2 regions of the Oceanobacillus sp. NCCP-135 genome follow, and region 2 is predicted to be linked to the other one. Evidence: riboswitches for the same ligand, from Rfam matches in the RefSeq annotation. Region 2 holds a riboswitch; the other holds the start of a gene.
The links. Region 2 has a riboswitch for S-adenosylmethionine ahead of AC6HVZ_RS10355 (PLP-dependent aspartate aminotransferase family protein). Riboswitches for the same ligand answer to the same signal wherever they lie in the genome.
Positions count from the first base shown of each region.

Region 1: it holds a riboswitch for S-adenosylmethionine, as region 2 does, so the genes downstream of both, AC6HVZ_RS13450 (methionine ABC transporter ATP-binding protein) here and AC6HVZ_RS10355 (PLP-dependent aspartate aminotransferase family protein) in region 2, are expected to answer to the same signal.

Region 1 is NZ_BAAKSZ010000019.1:13,621-22,097, forward strand. Features, by position in the region: gene sufC (Fe-S cluster assembly ATPase SufC) at 1-754, opposite strand, end outside; gene AC6HVZ_RS13435 (YuzK family famiily protein) at 1,183-1,326, opposite strand; gene AC6HVZ_RS13440 (MetQ/NlpA family ABC transporter substrate-binding protein) at 1,567-2,436, opposite strand; gene AC6HVZ_RS13445 (methionine ABC transporter permease) at 2,639-3,307, opposite strand; gene AC6HVZ_RS13450 (methionine ABC transporter ATP-binding protein) at 3,297-4,325, opposite strand; SAM riboswitch class I at 4,442-4,554, opposite strand; gene AC6HVZ_RS13455 (thioredoxin family protein) at 4,783-5,103, opposite strand; gene AC6HVZ_RS13460 (toprim domain-containing protein) at 5,116-5,472, opposite strand; gene gcvH (glycine cleavage system protein GcvH) at 5,764-6,147, opposite strand; gene AC6HVZ_RS13470 (arsenate reductase family protein) at 6,211-6,567, opposite strand; gene AC6HVZ_RS13475 (Uma2 family endonuclease) at 6,885-7,490, shown strand; gene AC6HVZ_RS13480 (acyl-CoA dehydrogenase FadE) at 7,574-8,477, opposite strand, start outside.
Region 2 is NZ_BAAKSZ010000012.1:60,837-69,313, reverse strand. Features, by position in the region: gene AC6HVZ_RS10375 (hypothetical protein) at 1-49, shown strand, start outside; gene AC6HVZ_RS10370 (helix-turn-helix transcriptional regulator) at 106-1,086, shown strand; gene AC6HVZ_RS10365 (YpmS family protein) at 1,617-2,249, opposite strand; gene AC6HVZ_RS10360 (SGNH/GDSL hydrolase family protein) at 2,261-3,163, opposite strand; gene AC6HVZ_RS10355 (PLP-dependent aspartate aminotransferase family protein) at 3,538-5,244, opposite strand; SAM riboswitch class I at 5,366-5,482, opposite strand; gene rarD (EamA family transporter RarD) at 5,555-6,466, opposite strand; gene megL (methionine gamma-lyase) at 6,647-7,828, shown strand; gene cls (cardiolipin synthase) at 8,162-8,477, shown strand, end outside.

The DNA.
Region 1 (8,477 bases), on a different contig from region 2:
TACCTAATTCTTCTTTAATCCATTCATAGCCTTCAGCTTCTAAGCGCTGTGCTAATTCTGGACCACCTGTTTTCACAACACGTCCTTGCATCATAACGTGTACAAAATCAGGTGTAATATAGTTTAATAAACGTTGATAGTGCGTAATTATTAAGCAACCGAAGTTTTCATTACGTAATTTATTAATTCCTTTAGAAACAACTTTTAATGCATCAATATCTAACCCGGAATCAATTTCATCCAAAATTGCGATTTCTGGTTTCAAAAGCATTAATTGCAGAATTTCATTACGTTTCTTCTCTCCACCCGAGAATCCTTCATTTAAGTAACGTTGTGCCATGTTTTTATCAATTTCAAGGTAATCCATGACGGAATCCATTTCTTTAATAAACTTCATCAATGGGATTTCATCGCCTTCTTTACGTCGTGCATTTATCGAAGAACGCAAGAAATCAGATGTCGTTACCCCACTGACTTCACTAGGGTACTGCATTCCAAGAAACAGACCTGCACGTGCACGTTCGTCAACTTCCATTTCAAGCACATCTTCACCATCTAAATGAATGCTGCCTTCTGTAATTTCAAATTTAGGATGTCCCATGATGGCTGATGCAAGTGTTGATTTACCAGTCCCATTTGGTCCCATTACCGCATGAAACTCTCCACCCTTTATTGTAAGGTCTACACCTTTTAATATCTCTTCGTCTTCAATGGAAACATGAAGATTCTTAATTTCTAGTACTGATCCTGCCATTTCGATACCTCCAAATACTAATTTATATTATGTCAAATGAATGAAACATTCATTCTCAATCTATTCTCATTACAATCTTAAAGCATTTCGAATTTAATATCAACTTTTTTAGGTTGCTTATCCGCTGTATAGAATATTATGTAATTTAGTATAAAATAACTGTGTTTCTTCTATATTATATATGGTTTACATAATTTAAGGTAAAAGTGGATTTTTTCATTAAATTGGTTTCTAAAAGTTGGAACTAGGGTTTATCATCCATGGGAACAGAATCAGTGTTTTTACTACAAAAAAATGCGCTATGAATCCATTTCAACAATTTAAAAGCAACATAACTAAAAAATGTGATATTTCATTAAAGCCGTGCATCTATAACCATCATAAAAATACTGATGCCCCTTAATCGAGCATCAGTACCAGTGTTATATTTATCCTCTTTGAATGTGACTATCAATTTCAGCAATTAAATGTTTACATTGTTCATATTCTTGTTGTCGCTTCTTTTCAACAGCAAGCCGTTTATCTAGTTTTCTTTCATACTCCGCATAACAAATCTTATGCGTTTGTTGCATTCCCTTCTCCATCTCTGGAGTGTAATTCATCGTTATTCCACTATTGATAGTGAATCATCCTTTCAATTTGAATACAAGTATAAGATTAACATAAGGACAATTCCCAACACAAAGTGGCTATAAACGTTTAATCGTGAATTAATCCGGATGTGGATGACTGAAATTGATATAGCTCTATTCGTTCATTAACATTTAGCTTATTGCTGACATATACTAATAAATGCTCCATTTTTGCAAAAATTAATTACTTCCACCAACCGGAACAATCGCACCTTCATAATTTTCAATAATGAAATCCTGAATTTCATCAGATTGAAGAACATCTACTAATGTATTCAATGCTTCATTATCTTTATCTTCCGCCCGAACAGCAACAATGTTTACATACTCGGAATCTTCACCTTCGATAAATAACGCATCTTCCAAAGGATTCAACTCAGCACCAATAGCAAAGTTTGTATTGATGACAACAAGTGTATTCTCTTCTGAATGATATAATTCCGGTAAAATTTCCGGAGTATAATCTGGTGAAAATATCAGATTTTTTGGATTTTCAACAATATCATCAATGGTAGCTTCTGATTTCTCTACACTTTCATCCAATGTAATTAATCCCTCTGATTCAAATAATGCCAAGATACGCCCATGATCTGGTATTGAATTACTTAAAATCACTTCTGTTCCTTTCTCGATATCATCAACACTTTCAATTCCTTTAGAATATACTCCCATTGGTTCTACATGAACGCCACCGATATTTTCCAATTCATATCCTGTATCGCCAATTGTTTGTTTTAAAAATGGAATGTGTTGGAAGTAGTTGGCATCCAAATCACCGCTTGCCAAGTCATCATTTGGAAAAACATAATCCTGATATTCTTCAATCGTTAATGTAATACCTTCTTCTTCTAATAGTGGTTTAGCTTCTTCCAAAATTTCCGAATGGGGAACACTGGATGCTCCAACAATAAGTTCCACATTTTCTTCGGTATCTGTATTACTATCCCCTGAAGTGTTCTCATTGGAAGTATCTTCCTCAGAACCTCCTCCACCACATGCTGCCAAAACTAAAACGAATAATACGGATAAAAAGACTAAAAACTTCTTCATGATGTATTCTCTCCTTCTATTTTCTAATTATATTTTAGAAAACTTGGCTTATCGCCAAGCCTTCATGGCGAAATCCTTAGTTCAACGAAAATGTTTTCGTCTGTGACCAGAATTTGCTTCGAAGTATTACTTATGCACTTATACTGATTTCCTAAAAAAGTTATACTTCCTATCAGTGTAAAATTAACTTTCTACTAATTTCCTATCTTTTATCCAACTTATTCGTGATAAAATCCCCAATAAATTGAAAAATAAATACAATAATAACAATGACAATTGTACATATCAGCAGTACATCCCAGTCACGTCGTTGAAAACCGAAGTAATATGCATAGTTTCCAAGACCGCCCGCACCTATTATACCTGCCATGGCTGTATAACCTATTAAAGCAATGGCTGTAACTGTTAAACCAGAAACAAGGGCTGGCATCGATTCCGGCAGTAAAACACGGAATATAATTGTCCTTGTTTTTGCCCCCATTGACTTCGCCGCTTCCACAACACCTTTGTCCACTTCTTTTAAAGCAATTTCAACAAGTCGACCATAAAAGGGTGCAGAACCAATTATCAATGCTGGCAGTGCTGCATTTGGGCCTCGAATTGTTCCAATTAAAAAATCAGTAAACGGAAATAATAATAAAATTAAAATAATAAACGGAATAGCACGGAAAATGTTTACAACTGCCGCTACAATCAAGTTAATATATTTATTTTGCCAAATACCATTCTTCATCGTTAAATATAAAAGCAGTCCGAGCAGTATCCCAAAAACACATGTACCAATTAAAGCTAGTATCGTCATATAAAACGTTTCATATGTAGCTTCTATTAAATCCTGTGAATCTATACTTGCAAATAAATCAGGTAGCATCACGGATAACCTCCACTTCTACTGAGGTCTCATCATGGATAGACTTCACTGCTTTTTCAATCTCCTCATAATTTCCTGTTAACTGTACATACAATGTTCCATATGCTCCTCGTTGCGTTTGAGTGATTTTCCCTTGTAGTATATTAATATCAATCGCAAATCTTTTTGCTAGTTGACTAATTAGTGCCTGGTTGGTCATTTCACCAACAAAATGAAGTTGAACAATTTTACCTTCTTCGTACGTATCAATCAATTGTGCCACACTATCATCTTCATTTGTTCCCATAATTTGTTCCACGAATTTTTTTGTCACCTGCTTTTTGGGACGTAAAAATACATCCAGCACATCCCCTTGCTCGACTATCTTCCCTTCTTCCATAACCGCAACCTGATTACATATTTTACGAATAACATGCATTTCATGGGTAATCAGGATAATCGTAAGTCCCAATTTCTGATTGATATCCACGAGCAAATCAAGGATGGAATTAGTTGTTTCCGGATCCAATGCGGACGTTGCTTCATCACAAAGTAGTAATTTGGGATTATTTGCCAGAGATCTAGCAATACCCACCCTTTGCTTCTGTCCGCCACTCAACTGGGATGGATACGCATTTTCTCTACCAGATAACCCAACTAATTCAATTAATTCATGGACACGCTTAACTCGTTCACCCTTAGATATACCTGCTATTTCCAAAGGGAATGCTATATTTTCCTTTACTGTTCGTGACCAAAGTAAATTAAAATGCTGAAAAATCATCCCAATCTCCTGTCTTGCCATACGAAGCTGTTTGGAATTTAATGCTGTGATTTCTTGATCATCGATAATAATACGCCCACCTGTAGGCTCTTCCAATCGATTCAACAAACGAACGAACGTACTCTTACCTGCACCACTATAGCCAATAACACCAAATATTTCACCATCTTTTATATCAAGTGTCATACCATCAACCGCTGTAATGTCATTCTTATTTGCTTTAAAAATTTTACTTAAACCCTCGATCGAAATCATTGGCTATTTCCTCCTTACACGGATCCCGCAATTTTCAGTATACCCAAAAACCATCAAAAAACGCCTTTCTGTAAGAGAACAGAAAGACGTAAGTTAAACTTTAAAATCTTCACGTTCCCTCATCTGTCAAAGTAAACACTTTGCAGGAATTGGCACCTTTCAAATAATAATTCATTTGAAGGTTGCCGCAGTTTCTTAGGGCCAGTCCCTCCACCGCTCAAGATAAGAGATAAATAATATTTATAAAGTGAAACTACATTCAGTGGGGGTTTCCCTTCCTCCCCCACTGAATGTTAGTCGAACAGAATCAGAAATTTTACAGGCTGTTTATCCCCCGCCTTCACATTTAGAATTTCTCACGGTTGGAGATGGGAGTATTACAGCCCGTTAATGCGTGATAAAAATTTCATATGCTAAATACTAGCATGCTCCATTTATCATGTCAATCAAAATAGATTTATCCTTCATGTTTAACAAATAACTCCGGTTTATATTCCATTAAATAGGTGTAAATATTCGATATGGATTTAAATGCATAAACCTTTTCCTTTATGTCATTCCCATTCTTTATCAAAAGACAGGGAACACTTTCTATTTGCTGCTCCTGCATAAATTCAGGATGTAATGATGCATTCATTTCATAAAAAATATTCTCATTGTGTACCGATTCAATTTTAGTCAGCATTGCTCTCGCTAAATGGCAGGTACCACAAAATGGGGTATAAATATAAAGTAAATAATTCTCATTATCTATTTGTTCTTCTGTAATCTGCTGCAAAAAAATACCACCCTAAACTAAGAAAATTGGATTAACGGAAATACGCTTACTCAATAAGGCAGTCGCAAGAATATTTTCAGGGGTTGTAGCAACCTCGCGATAATCACTGCTGATATGAATATGCTCAGCATGTGGCAGCTCCCGAGCCAGCTGCTTTCGAAGCTTCATTCCTGATGTATCCTCATCAACTAAAATAATGACATCTCTGTAATCCAAATCGTAATCTTCCAAAAGATCATCAAAACGTTCAATACCAAGTGTACCGTTTGTACATAGAATCGTAACATCATCTGTAATTAACTTTTCAATTTGCCTTTTATCTGTCAAGCCCTCAACAATAATAACTATTTCGGATTCATCTGTTATCATCACATAGCACTCCCTAGGAAATCAAGCAAGATGATTGAATTACTTTAGTATATGATGTAAACAAGGCTGACTATACAATCTTTCCTAAAATTGTATGTCAGCCCGAATTGTTGTTTCATTTCATAGGATGTTCAAAAAGTTCGGTAAAAATGACATATCGAAATGTTCATCTTTCTTCGTTGGCTTGCTTTTCCGCTCCTCACGTAATAATTGCATACGTTCCGATGCTCAAAGCTACGCCGCCTCGAACTTCTCGGTCCTTTTTACCCTCCTTTTGAACACGCTCTTTAATTAATCTTCTTTAATGAACTCTTCATATTGCTCAGCTGATAACAATTCATCCAGTTCTGATTCATTCGCTGGCTCAACAACGATCATCCAAGCATTTTCAAATGGTGATTCGTTAACAAATTCGGGGCTGTCCTCTAATTCTTCATTCACTTCGACAACCTTCCCGCTGATAGGTGCATATAATTCAGAAACAGTTTTCACGGATTCTACACTTCCAAAAGTTTCGTCTGCTTCGATTTCATCCCCCACTTCAGGAAGCTCTACAAATACAATATCCCCTAGCTCTGATTGGGCAAAATCAGTAATACCAATTCTTACTTTGTCGCCTTCTTTTTTTATCCATTCATGTTCCTTAGAATATACTAAATCCTTTGGTAAGCTCATATATATCCCTCCATATATTATTTCAATCTAATCATACAAGTTAAATAAATATTTTACTAGTGTTTATAACCAATTTTCATGATAATTTTCTTCTTTAAAACCAACCGTCACTTTTTGACCGTCTGTAACAATTGGCCGTTTAATCAGCATGCCATCCGAAGCAAGAATTCTCGCCATTTCTTCCGTGTTCGCCTCTTTAATTTTATCTTTTATATTCAATTCACGGTATTTTTTCCCATTTGTGTTGAAAAACTTTTTAGCAGGCAGATCACTTTTCGCAATCAGACTTTTCAATTCTTCCTGTGACGGTGGATTTTCTACAATATGTATGCTTTCATAATCAATATTATTTTCTTCTAACCATTTTTTAGCTTTTTTACAAGTACCACAGTTGGGATACCAATAAAAAGTTAGCGTCATGTTCAAAACCTCCGAATCTCTCTGTAATTCAATTCCATTATAACAAATTTTATGTTCCTAGCAATGGATAGCCTTTTAATCCATCACCATATACGATTGACCAAGAACACTAACATCTTCTTTGGTACAATTTGATTTTCATGCCTTGTTTATGATGGTTGGTAAATTAATATTATTTTGATCATACCTCTACAAATTAATATTACAACAAGTAGTTTGAATAATCAATAAATTATATAATTTATTTCAGTATAAAATCGATTGGTATCATATAATATGCTATAATTAAAGTAATAAAATATATGGAGGTTCAGGATATGGTTGCTAATGATGACAAAAATAAATCTAAAATCAATGGTACTATAATAAAGGAAACCGGGCTCACATACGATGATTATGCAGCAATTGATGATAATAACCGTTATGAATTGGCTAGCGGGCAATTAGAGCTGATGAGCCCAGCACCATCAGTTACCCATCAGATTGTAAGTTCTGAAATACTAGAGCATTTCAAAAGAGGTTGCAAATCTGATTATATTATTATGTCTGCGCCTGTCGATCTTATTTTGTCTTCCACTGAAGTACGACAACCTGATATGGTACTTGTTCATCGGAACCGCTTGAATATTTTGAGAGAACGTGGTATTGAAGGTGCGCCAGATCTTGTTTTAGAGATCCTATCCCCTTCATCATTAAAACAAGATAAAATTGATAAATTAAATTCCTATGCATTTTATAAAATTCCTGAATATTGGATAGTAGAACCATCCAGTGGTATTTTGGAACAATACATATTACAAGAAAATCGTTATGAAATTATAAATATATTTCAGGAAGATGAAAAAGTATTTTCCCAAAACATTCCCTGTATTTCATTTTCTATGAAAGATATCATGGAAAATATCCCTGATATTAGCGAGTGAAAATCCCTTGAGAGGAATATGCATGCCCGCTTTTACTAGCAAGAAAGCCAACCTCTATTAAGCTTATAAAGGTTGGCTTTTTTTTATACTAAATACTTCTCTTCCTCAATAATTTTCACAGCAATTTTGCGTTTCTTTGCAATGACATTTGTTGGTGTATGGCGTGTTAATTTACGTAATGATGAGAGCATCATTCGTAATGTATCCCCTTCCTCTACTGCAATCAACGTTTCTTTTGCGTCAGCTTCAATGCGATTGAATGCTTCCTGTACATAGGTTTGCGTATAAAGGAGCTTTTGTTTGTTCTTTTCTTCACCGGTTTTGTTAATTGCTTTTTCTGTGCGAAGAATAGCTGATTCCATATTGTATACCTCTGCCGTCATATCCGCAAGATTCACTAAAATTTCCTGCTCCTTTTCCAGCTTTTGCATGTATTTTTGTGCTGCCAGTCCTGCACCAAGCAATACCATTTTTTTCGCATTTTTTACTAAATACTTTTCTTGAGCTAATGTTTCGTCAGCAACTTCCTCAGGCATCATCATCATTAATTCTTCTTGTAGGCTTTGTGCTTTCTGTAGTAATGGCAATTCGCCCTTCATCGCTTTTTTCAGTAATGTTCCTGGTACAAGCAGGCGGTTGATTTCATTTGTTCCTTCAAAAATACGATTTATACGCGAGTCACGATAAATGCGTTCCACCTCATATTCCTGCATGAAACCATACCCACCATGCATCTGCAGAGCTTCATCTGCTGCATAATCGAGTAATTCTGTACACATATATTTACTCATTGAACATTCAATTTGATATTCGGCAATTGCCCGTGCTATTTCACGACCGTCTTTTAACTCTTCATCCGTTAAAGCACCCATACGCTGCTCAAATAATCCTACGGTGCGATATACAGCACTTTCATTTGCATAAATTTCAGATGCAATTGTTGCTAGTTTTTCCTGTGTTAATGAAAAACTGGATATTGGTGTGTTG
Region 2 (8,477 bases):
ATTTATATTTTTATTATCTTCTAAAGTAAAACGATTTGTTATCAGATAAGAACCATACACAATTCGGTATATGGTTCTTTTTTTAGATGGAAAGGAGTCGAGCTTATGGAACGTGGAAGTAATTATCGAATGTTGAAGATTAAGGAAATATTATTTGAACAAACAGATGACCAACATGAATTAGATATTAATGAAATTAATAAGAAATTGCTGCAAATCATACCGGGAACGACATTTGATAATAGAACAATCAAACGGGATATAGAAATCCTTGATGAGATGGATTTCGAAATCATGCAAAATAAGGGGAAATTCGGAAAGTTATTATACAGTCATCAATCTCGGTTGTTTGAAACATATCAGTTACGCTTAATTATTGATGCGATTCTTTCTGCTCGATTTATTACAACGAATGAAAAGAAAAAACTAATTAATAAAGTGAAAAAATTAACGAGTAGAAATATAGCTAAAACATTGCCTGAGCCTGTTTTATTCAGTCAATCAGCAAATACGGATTATGAGCTGGTTAAATTGAATATTGATTTTGTACACCGGGCAATTTCTATGCAGAAGGTTCTTACATATCAATATGGGAAATTCAATGTGGAAAAGCAATTTGAGTATGGTCGAAATGGAGAACGGTACTATGTGGAGCCATATGCATTAATTTGGCAAAATGATTATTACTACTTAATTGGGCTGTTTCAAAAAACAAATGAAATGAGACATTACCGTTTGGATCGAATACGTAACATAAAAATTGAAGAAAACCAGTTCACCAAAAAAGATTTTGACCTAAAAAGCTATGTAAATCAAAGCTTTCATATGTTTGCAGGGGAGGAAATTAGAATAAAAATCCGTTTCCACAAGGATCTGATAAATGTTGTTCTGGATCGGTTTGGACTTGAAGCCGCTATAAAAAATACAGACGACGATCATTTTGTGTTAACAACGAAGGCTAAATTATCGGACGGGTTAACCAATTGGATCTTAACATGGGGAAGTAAAGCGAAAGTGTTAGAGCCAAATCATCTGGTGAGTCAGGTAAAAGGGAAAATCGAACAGATGATGCGAGTTTATCAATGAAGGATTTGGTAATTTATTTGTTCCATTGTTTTTGTAAATTGGAGTTGTCTGTTTGATCCTAATAATAAAAAAAGTATAGAATTAACTAGTATTTTTGTCGAAATCAGACAAAGTTGAGAGAGAAGCTTATGAAGTTGAGAGAAGTATACAATAAGTTGAGAGAGAAGCCTATAAAGTGGAGAGATAATTGCAAATTCCCATGTTTTCTCTCAACTTTGCCGTTTTAGCTCTCAACTTTCATCTCTAATTAGAATGGCCGTTTCTCCAGCACTTCATCATTTGTAGCTCCCGCTCTTGATCTCGTTCTTAAGATTTATTAAAGTGTATGAATTAATATTTTTTCATCTACATTAAAAATGACCTATTGAAGTGAATGGTCAACGTGTATTTGCTTGAATGATTAATGTAAGTTTTCTATGAAATACCAATAGAAAAGCCTCCACGCCCAAACACACCAGATAATCTCTAAAAATCCCTCAAATCACTAAAGCCGGATCAAACTATCCAATTCAATCCGCCCATAGTAATCGCTATTCTCTTAAATTTATGCCAAGTGACTCATAAGGTACCTTAATCTTGAATGCCAGATTATTTGCTTCTAAATCGATGTGCTCCACACTGACCTCGAAATTACTTCGGATTTCCATATCGGTTACAGCAACATATATTTCTTCATCTTTTGGATTAACGGTTACCCACTCCGGCATTGGTAAGTATTTTGCCATATATTCCATGATTTTCTGATTTGGTAATTGTAATAATCCTACTGAAATGGATCTTTGTTTTAAAATAATATCGCCATTATCCTGGACAAATGGTTCCAAGTGAACAGATAGTGGTACAGTGCTGGAGAACACTGGCAATTCACCTGTTAAATGAACATCCTCATCAAGTGTGATACTGTATTGATGTCTTGTCGTACTTAAAAGCTGGTCAATATAAGCGTTTATCAATTCATTTAAATTCTGCTTTGTTGTCCGAACGATAAATTCGGAGCTTTCTTGTTCTTCACGATCTTGATTTTGCCCTATATTTGTCTCAGAAACTGGCCAAAATATGAAGGTAACAATCAGCAGGAAAAAAACAATATTTAATATGAACAGACCAAAAAAGAGTTGTTTCCATCTATTTTTATTCTTACGGTGTTCTTTTCTAAGAGACATAGCATTCATCCTTATTCATCAGTTAAATATTCGAGTACTCTTCGTGCCATCCGCTGATAGCCAAGATCATTGGGATGGAAGTTATCCTCTGCAAATAAATCTGCGTCTGGATCATCAAATAGATCCACGGTTGGGATAAATGTTACATTATCATGTTCTTCAGCAATTGTCATTCCAGTACTATTCCATTCTTCAACAATGATCGTAAGTTCTTTAATATCATGAAAGAATTTTTTAAATGGGTTGTAAAAACCTAATAAATATATCTCTGCAGTAGAATTTATTGCTCGAATTTTAGTAAATATTTGATTTAACCTATCCTCATAAAGCTCTCTTTCCTGCATGAAATCTTCCAGCTCTAAGTTGGCGAAGTTTCTTTTAACGACTTCCATGATGTCATTTGCGCCAATTGTTATCAGCACAATATCCGAGTTAGTGATAGCTTCCGTAATTTCTGGCTCATCTAGGTAATTCAGAAGCTGTCCGGAACGATAACCACGTATACCATAATTTTCAAATTGAACAAGATCGTCTTCTTCATTAATGGATCGATCTAGTATTCCTACATATCCACCCTGCTGTTTACTATCACCAACCCCCTTTGTTAGGGAATCACCTAAAGCAACGACCCGCGTCTCACGATTGGAAAAGAAATCAATTGTACGTTGGACTATTTCTAAAAGGATCTTAGAAACCTGCTGGCTATTCATTGTTTCTTGACTTTCGGCGGTTTCTTCACCGGCTTCCTGACTCTCATCATGCGCTTCCTCTTTTTCCTCTTCTTCTGTTTCGATGACCTTGTCTTCTGGAATATTCACATGGTCGAAAGTAGATGTAGATTGATTATTTAAAACGATCAGAACGATTCCGATGATTGTAATTAAACTGGCAATAATTAAGACATTTTTCTTCATACTAACCACACCTAAGTTATTATATAATATTATATGGAAATAATATTAATTGTCTCATGAATTTACGGAAATCAAAAGTATATTACTGTGTCTACCCGAAATTTATATTTCGTAAAATGAGATGGTTAACTTAAATGTGGGGATAAAAAATTCGCCTCTCGCTTCGTCTTTTCTGTTGTCAGAAGCAAAAGCGTAATTGTAGTAAATTAATAAAACAGCTTTCTCTTAGTAACCTTTCTACCTATTAAAATGAATTTAAAAAAGATCGCCTCAAATCAAGGCGATCTTGAACAGTGGTTATCTATAATTTTTCCAAAAACATAGCAAAGTAAACCTTATTTCTAACTTTTATGGTAAGTTTGGGAGTGGTAGGTCTATACTTCCACTGTTTCTTTATCCGAGCGATTTCCCCTTAGTCCAATTGCCTCCTCATAAAGGTTTCTATTTGAAATAACAGTAATTCCTGTCGCCTTTGCATTTTCTATTAGAGGTTCGTTTGCTTCAGGATCTTCAATCCATAAGATTTTTCCTTGCTTGTTAATAAATGATTCAATGATTGATTGGCCCACTGGTTGATTTTTTACCCAAACAGCATCCACATCGCCTTCAATATCCTTTAGTTCGGATGTTTCATTGAGATGGATAATGCTAAACCCTAATTGTTTCAACTGCTGGATAGAATCATTAGACTCCACTACAGCAATCACTTTTTTGCGTACAGCCCCATTACTTCGGTCAAATGGAGAGGATAATAGCCATTTGATCGCATCTTCATCAGTTTCTTCATATAATCTGGGCTCATTAACCGCTTTGGCAATGGCCTGATCCAAATCAATTAAAATATCCTTTGGGGATTCGAGACCAATAGATAGGCGGACTAATTCCTCAGATACACCACTTTTTATCAGAGCATCTTCACTTAATTGCTGATGTGTAGTTGATGCTGGATGAATGATAAGTGATTTTGCATCACCGACATTCGCAACATGTGACCATAGGGTGATGCTATCAATTAGTTTTCTACCTGCATCACGGCCGCCTTTAATGCCAAATGTAATAATAGATCCGAATCCGTCTTTCAGGTATTTTTTGGCCAATTGATGTGAAGGATGTTCTGCAAGACCTGGATAATTTACCCATTCCACAGCAGGGTGCTTTTGTAAATATGCAGCCACTTCCTCAGCGTTTTTATTATGACGCTCAATCCGTAAATGTAAGGTTTCTAGCCCTTGCAATAATAAAAATGCATTATGTGGACTTAAACATGCCCCGATATCACGTAGTAATTGAACACGGAGTTTCGTTGCAAAAGCTGCAGGGCCAACATCGATAAACTTAAGTCCATTATAGCTTTCATCAGGCTCAGTAAATCCTGGGAATTTTCCATTATCCCAGTTGAAACGTCCTCCATCTACAACAATACCGCCGATTGCGGTTCCATGACCACCTATCCATTTTGTCGCAGAGTGAACAACAATATCAGCACCCCAGGTTAAAGGCTTCGTGAGGTATGGAGCAAACGTATTGTCAATGATTAATGGAATACCATTCGTATGAGCGATAGACGAAACTGCCTCCACATCGAATATGTTTAAGCTTGGATTTGTAATGATTTCACCAAATATTGCTTTTGTTTTATCTGTAATGGCTGCTTCAATTGCATCAATGTCTGTACCATCGACGAATTTCACATTGATTCCATAGCGAGGTAATGTATGTGCGAAAAGATTATAGGTCCCGCCATATAAGTTACTATCTGTGATGATTTCATCCCCGGCACTGGCTACATTTAAAATAGCATATGTTATTGCAGCCATTCCTGAAGCGGTTGCTACAGCTGCAACACCATCCTCCAGCTGGGAAACACGCTGTTCAAAAGCATCCACTGTTGGATTCATGATTCGTGTATATATATTTCCAGGCTCTGCTAAACCGAAAAGATTTTGCGCATGCTCCGTGTCACGAAAAACGTAGGATGTAGTTTGATAGATTGGTACAGCTCTTGATCCTGTTGTAGGATCTGGCTCCTGACCTGCATGAAGTAATACTGTTTCCGGATTTTGAAAATGAAATGTTGACATGATAAATTCCTCCTTGAATAAATTAATTTTTCTTCTGAGCATGCAATGAATCTGGGGAGAGAGGGAAATCAATGAAAAAGCCCTCTTCCTAAGAAGAGGGCGTATATTCTAACCGATCCTCCTCTTATCTTCCAGATCATTATCGATCTGTAGGATTTAGCACCATTTAAAGCAGCTATCATGCTTTAAGGTTGCCGGGTTTCACAGGGCCTATTCCCTCCGCCACTCTTGATAAGAGATTAAATTTTTTTGAATTACTGAATATTATAGTATTTAGTCTGTGCAATTGTCAACTGTATTTTCAAAAAAATTAAATTTCCTGTTTTTTCCGATGACGTATTGGGCGTTTGTATGCGGAACCCATATAAATAATTAATGCAGTCCAAATGAATGCGAATGCGATAAAATGTGCCATCGTGAACGTTTCATTATATAAAAATACCCCGAGGATTAACATGAGTGTTGGAGCAATGTACTGCAAAAATCCAACCATTGCCAGCGGGATTTGTTTAGCACCACTTGCAAATAACAATAATGGGACTGCCGTAACGACACCAGATCCGATCAATAAAAAATTTGTTGATGCCATTGCAGTGTTAAAAGTGAAGACACTTTCGGGTAATGTGAACAAATAAAAAGCAGCAATTGGTGCCACGATCATTGTTTCAATCGTCAACCCAAACATGGCACTAATATCAACCATCTTTTTCAACAAACCATAAAATCCAAAACTAAGTGCCAATAGGATAGAAACCCATGGGAATACGCCAAAGCTGAATGTTAAGTAGAATACTCCTATAGCTGCAAGTAGGAATGAAACAATCTGTCTTCTTGTCAATTTTTCTTTTAACACAATGATGCCTAATAAAATACTGACTAATGGATTAATATAATATCCCAAACTAGCCTGGATTACATGGTTACTATTTACTGCCCAAATAAACGTAAGCCAATTTATGCTTATAAAAATGGAAGCCGCGGATATACCGATAAGCTTGCCTTTACTCTTGAGAATTATTTTGCATTCCTGAATGAATGGGGACCACTTACGTAAAATGGAAACAATCAGGAGCATAAAGATAAACGACCAGACAATTCTGTGTGCGAGTATTTCTCCTGCTGAAACCCTGTCCACCAATTTCCAGTAAATCGGTAGGAATCCCCATAAAATATAGGCGCTAGCTGTATATAATATTCCAAGCTTTTCTTGATTGTTTTCCATGGGAACTTCCCCCTGTCTGCTAAATTACACTAATAGTAGATTAAAATTTTCAACAAGGCAATTATTTGGTTTGCTTATTATTGAACACGGATTTAGAGAATACGCTTTCAAATATGAGTGTAATAGCTTATGATAATAGTAGGTATGTTTATTTTGCAAGCACTTAAGGGGGTTAATCATATGGATAAAAAACATAAACATATTGAGACGTCTGTCATTCATGAGGGCTATGATTCAAAAGAGATGCTGGGAAGTTTGACACCACCATTATTTCAAACATCGACATATACTTTTGATACAGCTGAACAAGGGGAACGAAGGTTTGCTGGTGAAGAGGATGGCTATATTTATTCAAGGCTGGGTAATCCTACCGTATCTGTATTGGAAGAAAGAATTGCGACACTGGAGAGCGGGGAACGGGGACTTGCGTTTGCTTCAGGGATGGCAGCAGTTTCTGCGGTTTTAATTGCCTTAACAAAAGCGAATGATCATGTACTGTGCTCGTCTGGACTGTATGGTTGTACGTTTGGTTTATTAACAATGATGGAGGAAAAATATAATATTTCCCATGATTTCTCTGTAATGGGATCAAAAGAAGACATCCGCTCGTTCATAAAACCGGAAACGGCATGTATCTATGTGGAAACGCCAATTAATCCAACTATGAAACTAATTGACCTTAAAATGGTTGCTGAGGTTGCCCATGAGTATGGAATTCCGGTAGTTGTTGATAATACCTTTTCATCTCCTTATTTGCAGCGACCGCTGGAGTTAGGCTGTGATGTTGTTCTTCATAGTGCGACAAAATATATTGGCGGCCATGGAGATGTTATTGCAGGTCTGGTCGTTGGGAAAAAAGAATTTCTGGATTCAGTTGCGATGACAACACAGAAGGATATTGGTGGAATTATTTCCCCATTTGATGCCTGGCTTTTGATAAGGGGGCTAAAGACCTTGCCTGTTCGTCTTGATCGCCATTCAGATAATGCAGAAAAAATATTTGATAAACTAAGAAACCATCCAAAAGTGAAAAATATTTATTATCCAAATGATGAGAGACATCCTGATTACCCGATTCGCCAAAAACAAATGAAGCGGGGCGGTGGAGTCATTTCATTTGAAATTAAAGGATCAAAACAGGATGCACAGAAGCTGTTGAACAACTTATCTTTTTTAAAGATTGCTGTCAGTCTTGGTGATGCAGAAACCTTAATTGAACACCCTGCCACCATGACACATGCTGTTGTACCAGAGGATTCTCGTCAGGAAATGGGAATTACTGATCAACTTATTCGTTTATCAGTAGGCCTTGAGGCATGGGAGGATATTTGGGCAGACCTGGAGCAGGCGCTGGATAAATGATAGATTATAAGTACTTTTGTAGAATAATACGTTTGCATTGGCGATCAACCAATGCAAACGTATTTTTTTAAGAAATTATATGATCGTGAATATGGAATAATCATGAAGGAATACTAGAACTCTTAGGTAGCAGGTGTTGCTTGAGAAGAATTTCCTTTTCAGGGAGTAAGAAAGCATAAACGAAATCGGCATTTTCGCTGATTTCTTCAAATCTGAGCTCTGGAAAGACGCTTTAGTGTTTTTCTCAGTGTTGTTTACCCTTAAAATTATTGTATGCTATATTAATATTATGGAGATTTATAATAGCTGTGTTTCGGAAGGGAGATTTTTATAATGGGAATACTAACTTACCTACTTGGTTTTATTTTAATTTTTAATATTACTTTAGGTATTTCTATTATATTTTTGGAGCGGAAAGACGCCGGTGCTACTTGGGCATGGTTGATGGTATTGCTTTTTATTCCGGTGGCAGGCTTTTTTCTTTACTTGGTTTTCGGCAAACCTATCAGTAAACGACGGATTTTCACATGGGATACGAAAGCAAGACTTGGTGTGAAAACTGCCGTACAGTCCCAACTGCGTGCACTGGAAGAGGAAAGCTTTGATTTCAAGCATAAAGAAATAGCGAAATACGAGGATCTCATTTATT